DNA from 2 places in the Apilactobacillus pseudapinorum genome. Region 2 is predicted to be linked to the other one. Evidence: riboswitches for the same ligand, from Rfam matches in the RefSeq annotation. Region 2 holds a riboswitch; the other holds the start of a gene.
The links. A riboswitch is a leader RNA that binds a small molecule or an ion and turns the genes downstream of it on or off. The one in region 2 is predicted to bind thiamine pyrophosphate.
Positions count from the first base shown of each region.

Region 1: linked by a shared signal. The riboswitch ahead of tenA (thiaminase II) and the one ahead of ABWU86_RS02140 (ECF transporter S component) in region 2 are both predicted to bind thiamine pyrophosphate.

Region 1 is NZ_BAABVU010000037.1:3,311-6,734, forward strand. Features, by position in the region: gene ABWU86_RS06310 (L,D-transpeptidase) at 1-42, opposite strand, end outside; gene ABWU86_RS06315 (hypothetical protein) at 111-611, opposite strand; gene ABWU86_RS06320 (SEC10/PgrA surface exclusion domain-containing protein) at 777-1,643, shown strand; TPP riboswitch at 1,763-1,852, shown strand; gene tenA (thiaminase II) at 1,945-2,649, shown strand; gene thiD (bifunctional hydroxymethylpyrimidine kinase/phosphomethylpyrimidine kinase) at 2,642-3,424, shown strand, end outside.
Region 2 is NZ_BAABVU010000012.1:140,460-143,883, forward strand. Features, by position in the region: gene ABWU86_RS02130 (LVIS_2131 family protein) at 1-522, opposite strand, end outside; gene ABWU86_RS02135 (D-alanyl-D-alanine carboxypeptidase family protein) at 606-1,616, opposite strand; TPP riboswitch at 1,741-1,832, shown strand; gene ABWU86_RS02140 (ECF transporter S component) at 1,899-2,453, shown strand; gene ABWU86_RS02145 (ABC transporter ATP-binding protein) at 2,472-3,424, shown strand, end outside.

The sequences.
Region 1 (3,424 bases), on a different contig from region 2:
TGATGTGGTGGTGATAATAATTGCTTTTTTGACTTTACGCATATATTAAAAGATACTCCCTTGCATGATCTTGATATCATTATATAGCTTTACATAAACCTTGTATATGATTAGTCTTTTTTCGCTAGTTGACTGTAACTGTGTTTATTGATTTTGTACAAAGTATAGTTGGATCCACCGAAATTGCGGTGGCCTTTTTTGAATAGTTTAACTTTAATTTTGTGCTTACCGACTGCTGTAATTTCAGCAGCATCAGCATAGTTAAGAGGAGATTGTTTTTTAGCATAGATATGATACTTATTATTACCGATTTTCTTAAAGCTGCTGTACATAATGGTTCCTAAACTGTATCCAGCATGCGTATCGTTTCTCTTCAGATATGAGTAATTAACACCTTCCATATCGATACCATCAATCGCAAAGGTGTCCTTAGACAACTTAAAGTTACGGTACTTGTGGTACTTCACCAAATTCTTAGATGCCCAATAACCACGAGCAAATCTAGGAAGACCGCTGTGAACTTTAGCGGCACTAGCTGTCACGTTGGTAAGTACAATAACTTGAAGAATTATCAATGCACTTAGTGCAGCAACCATTATTCTTTTTTTCATATCTTAAACCCCTCTATCGTAATCAGTAACAATAATCTACTTTATTTAATTAAAGCACAATCATAATGTAGTTGCTATACATAATTAATTTTTTACCAATTCTTAAGAATTAACTAATCACGTTTGTGGTAGCATAAAATCATCAATAACAAAGGAGTGTATGAAATGCACAGAATTAGTCGTTTTGCCATTATCAACATGATTATGATTATGGTACTTTCATTAAGTTTCTCTTCATACTCTAGTTCAAATACTGCTTATGCGAGTCATAAAACCACCCACAAAAAAGTGGTTATCAAAAAGCACGCTAAAAAGAAAAGTAAGAAGAAAGTCTCTACCTATTCTTCAGTTGATGCTTTCGGATATGGTGCCAGTAAGCACCCTACTGCTAACGCATCAGATAAATTAGTTGCACCAGCTGGTTTCTTATTCAGCTTTAACAGTAGTACTAACCAATTCGAACAAGCTGACAACTACAGCAATGACTTCATCAAGAAAAGCCATAAAGTTAATGTATTCCACCCTAAAACAAGTGACACTAAAAGAATGGCTAACCCTACAAATCTAGATACCAATACCCAAAGAGAACTCTCTCAATACACTGCTGATTTAATTAATCAACTTAGTCAAAAATTAAGTAACAATCAAGCCCCAGCAAAATTAATCGTAACCGACCGCGCACTAGCAGCCGCAACCCAAATTGCGAATGGCTATAGCGCAGATAAATGGGACATTGATACACAAAATGATCACGACTTAAACGTACTAAAAAGTGTATTTGGTCAATATAACTCAAACGGATGGGCTGAAAATTGGGCCGGAAGCACATTAGGTAAGAAGAATAGCATTGCTAATATCAAAGAAAATATCTATGGATCAACTGCATCGATGATGTTTGATGATGCCGATTCAGGTTGGGGTCACACCGCAAACTTCCTTGGAGCAAGCCTTAATGCTACCCATCCATTAGAATTCGCAATTTCTATTGATAATTTAAATCAATTACATTTCGAATTCCTACTATATAATTAGCGAACATAATTAGCGAACAATTCACGGAGTTAACTTTATTTATATTCGGATTTTATAAAACTAGTGGTTTACCGAATATCGATAATTCGATATACTATTATATGAATTAAATAAATAACTGCTGTCCACTGGGGTGCCGCAAGGCTGAGATAATACCCATTGAACCTGATCTAGTTAACACTAGCGAAGGAAGTCTGGCGCACTCCAATTGTAAATAATTAAACAAATTACAAGTGTACCCTTCTACTCTCGCGTAGGAGGGTATTTTTATTTTCGGCAGCATTCTGGAGGTTTTACATACATGTTTTCTCATCAATTAACTAAAGCGGCTGATCCAATCTTACAGGCTATTTACGATCATCCCTTCGTTCAAGGTATCGGTAACGGACACGTCGATGATGCCGCACTAAAATTCTACGTCGAACAGGATTTTCAATACTTGTCAGAATTTATCAAGATTTACGCTAGCATCATCCCACTTTTAAATGATCGCGATGATATGCGATTCTTTGCGGAAAACATCAATTTTATTTTAAATAGTGAAATCCACCCGCATCACGTTTTCTGTGATATCGCAGGTGTGGAATACGAATCACTTCAACACGCTACCCCTAGTCCTAAGGCATACTTATACCAATCACATATGTATCGTGCCGTTCAATCAGGTAAATTAATCAACATCATTTGTGCATTACTACCTTGTCCTTGGACATACAATGAAATCGCCAAACAAATTACCGCATTAGGTAAAAACACTGACGCTAACAAGTTCAAGAGTTGGATTGATTTCTATATGGATGACGGTGAAGCCAGTGATGGTGATTTAACCCGTCGTTTATTCAATATGGTTGACGACTTAGCTACCAACTTAAGTGAGGACGACTTAAACGAAGCTAAACAATACTTCTTAAAGAGTACTGAACTAGAATGGGAATTCTGGCAACAAGCTTTCTATCAAGAAGGTTGGCGTTTTGCTGACGTGATTGAAGGTGACAAGAATGCATAGTAAAGAAGTTCCCCAAACCCTAACCATCGCCGGATCAGATTCTGGTGGTGGTGCCGGAATGCAAGCTGACATTAAGACCATGCAAGAAAACCACGTCTTCGCCACTAACGTTGTTGTTGGTTTAACTGCACAAAACACACTCGGGGTGCAAATGGTGCAACCCACTGACGTCGAAATGATAGATGCGCAATTCGATTCTTTATTTGATGACTTCGATATTAAGGCAGCCAAGACTGGGGCGTTATTTGACCAAATCAGAGTGGGCGCTGTAGTTAGAAACGTTAAAAAACATAATATCCATCCCCTAGTGGTTGACCCTGTAATGGTCGCCAAAGGTGGTGCCCGCTTATTAGATGATCAAGGAATTCACGCCATTATCAATGACTTATTGCCATTGGCTGATATCGTGACGCCTAATCTACCGGAAGCCCAAATTATGTATAACAAACCGATTGAAACTAAAGATGATGTAATTGATGCTGCTAGTTTTATTCAACAACTCGGCGCTAAGAACGTCATTATTAAAGGTGGGCACCAAAGTGGTGATTTGATTGAAGACTATGTTCTGTTAGAAAACGGCGATAGTTTTATTATGGAAAGTCCAAAATACGACACCGTCAGAAAACACGGTACTGGTGATACCTTATCATCAGCAATTGTCGCTAGTTTAGCAAAAGGCAACTCTGTCGAAAATGCCATCATTGAAGGTAAAACCTACATTGATAAAATTTTACAATCAGAAATTTTAGTCGGCCATGGACACGGCCCACTTAAC
Region 2 (3,424 bases):
ATACGTTGCGGTTACCTTAGCAACCCACGCTTTTTGGTATCTTTGATCTAACTTATTAGCTTGACGATCATTCCATCTAACAGCTGACTTTTGCACATTAATCTCATTGTTAGTCCCTACTAACACACTAGATTGTGAACTAGAGACTGAAAGTCGGCGTCCGTTAACCAAATATGAATAAGACTGATTCAATGATGGATTGCTTTCACTTTTGACTTTCACATAGTATGAACTATTCCCATTAGTATCTAATATTAGTGGTTGATAATCGCGCTTAATGTTAACATTTTCCCCGTCAGCACTAACATTTGTATGGAAAGATTCAAATGACATAAATCCCACCCCAATGAACAAGATCACAATCTGGATCGTGGTCTTAACAAGATGGCTAAGTGAAAAGTCGTAGTGCCCATTTATGATTAACCTACTTCTTCGAACCGCGATGTTATAAATAATAAAAATAGCATATGCTAGTAATATAATCCAAAGAAGGAGGCCAACTATATTCCAGGCCGATTTCATAAATCTACTCCTTTTTATAGTAATCCAATATATTATCTATCATACACTATTGTAACACATCTACCAAATTCTTATAGAAACCATTAATTAAAGTACTTTGACTTACTATTAACTAATTTAATTAGTGCTGCTGTATCAGAAAATTCGGTGTAATCATTAACGGTTACTGTCACTAGTCGATCTTTACCAGGCTTTTGCGCAGTGGCCACTAAACATAGTCCCGCTGCAACCGTATAACCAGTCTTTAAGCCATCAACATGTAAGCTTGGGTCATAGAACGGTTTATTTGGTAATAAGCTATTTTCATTGATTAAAGTCTGACCATCAACAGTTTCAGTGGTTTGTTTGGCATCATCCACTACTTGTGGGTAGACACTTAAGACGTGATCAGCGATTTCGGCTAAACTTCTAGCAGAAACCATGTTAGCGGCATCACTACCGCCTACTTGAGCGTAACCGAATTTTTTCAAATCACTATTTTCTAGTCCCGATGAAGAAACGAAAGTAGCGTTTAGGTGCCATGCTTTGGCTTGCTCATTCATCATCTTGATAAACTTAACATTATTCCCTGCAACCCAATTACCTAGCGCGATTGCTGAATTATTGGATGATTCAACCAACGCCGCCTTATATAAATCTCTAACAGTATACTTGTGGCCCTTCTTAAATCTAAAACCGCCTAATTCACTATCTTCCCCTAAACGGCGTAGGCCATCATCGTCAGTGTTTACAATTTGATTCCAGCCCTTCGTCTTTTCAGCTTTTTGAATTGTTAGATACAATGTCATCAACTTCGCTAATGATGCGACTTTAATTTTTTGATCTGCATTTTGCATGTAGACGAATTTATTGTTAGTCGCATCCAGCGCCACTACAGCACTGGCATTACCGAATTGGTTGTTACTTGCCTTAATTAAATCTTTGCTATAAGTTTGTTTATCTGTATTGTAGTTAGGTTGATATTCTTCTTTTTTAGTTTCATATTTTTCGTAAACTTGCTTTACTGCGTAGAATGGATTCCCGAATTGTTCATAAATGCCGATTCCAATCGCTGCTACGAAAATGATTGTTAATCTTTTTACTGATTTTTTCATTTAAATAATACTTCCAGTCTAATTATGTACCCTATTAAAGTACCATGAAATCACGGATTCAACAACACTTTAAAATTGAACTTGCTTTTAATTTTGGATAATAGTATAGTTGTGGTAAATTGATAATTAATGTTTGGGGTGCCGTTATGGCTGAGAAAACACCCATTGTACCTGATTCAGGATAATCCCTGCGAAGGAAAACAACCCTTTTATTTTTTAAACATAAAATAAATTGGACTCCAGACTAATAATAGTTTGGGGTCTTTTTTTCTGGAGGAAACTATGAAAAACACATGGTCACTTAGAAACATCATTTTACTTACATTAATCTCAATTATCTGTGGAATTATCTTCTTTGCCACAGGATTCCTATACAACGCACTAAGCCTAGCACTTACTCCATCTGGATTAGCACCATTAGCTAACGACTTACTTCTTGGTCTTTGGATTATGGCTGCTCCTTTAGCTGGCTTCATCTTTAAACGCCCTGGTGCACCTTTCTTAGCTGAAGTTATTGGTGCAATCGTGGAAATGTTCTTAGGTGGACAATGGGGTGTCGGTGCTGTCATCTCAGGAATCGAACAAGGTATCGCTACAGAAGTTGGTTTCGTAGCAACAAAATACAAACATTTTGACTGGATTGGGGTTTCCGCAACTACTATCTCAACTACTGTTATTACATTTATCTGGGACTGGTTCAAGAGTGGTTACAACGCATATTCAGTTAACATGCTCATCCTATTATTCTTTGCACGCCTATTATCAATCTTCATCTTTGGTGGCGTTTTATCAAAATTAGTAGCAAACATGCTAGAAAAAAGTCACGTTATCAAGTAATCATCAGGAGTGTCAATTTTGAATACTTTAAACATAAATCATTTGGCTTATCAGTACGCTGATGCACAAAACCCAACTTTTAAAGGGGTTAGTTTGGATTTTAATGCTGGTCAAATGAGCTTGATTTATAGTCCGTCTGGATCCGGTAAATCAACTCTTTTAAAAACTATCGCAGGTTTTTATCCACAATATAACAACGGTACAATCGAAGGCTTTATCAATTTTAACGAACACAATCTTTTTGATTTATCTCAACGTGAGTTAAGACAAACAATCGCAATGATGTTCCAAGATCCATCACAACAATTTTGTATGGCAACGGTTTTAGATGAATTTATCTTCACCCTCGAAAATCTTCAACTAAAGCCGGAAGAAATGGAACAAAGAATTGATGAAGCGTTATCTTTTACTAACTCGAGCCATCTAAAGAATAGAAGTTTTAAAACGCTATCAGGTGGAGAAAAGCAAAAGGTGGCGCTAAGTATTGTTGTCGCAATTGATGCGCCGGTCATTTTGTTAGATGAACCGTTTGCCAATGTTGATATTGATTCTCGATTTGAACTAATCAAACTACTGAACCAATTAAAACAACAAGATAAAATTATCATTGGAATTGATCATGATTTATCTGGGTATGAACATTTTGTAGATCAATTTATTGGTTTTAATGAAACTAACCAGGAATTTGCGCCAATGGATAAAGCACTAGTCACTAAATTGTTTGAACAATTTAACCAAGCTAGTAAACGTCCATGCAAGCATCATCCAGTTGGTGGAGAAATCTTAAAACTACAATCTGTTTCTATCCACAATCATGACATGGAACTAATTGATAATTTAACCTTACCAATTGACAAACAAGCCACTACTTTAATTACCGGCCCTAATGGTTGTGGTAAATCTAGTTTATTTAAAACATTAATCAAGCAACATCAATTTACTGGTGATATTTTATTCAACGATAAATCAAT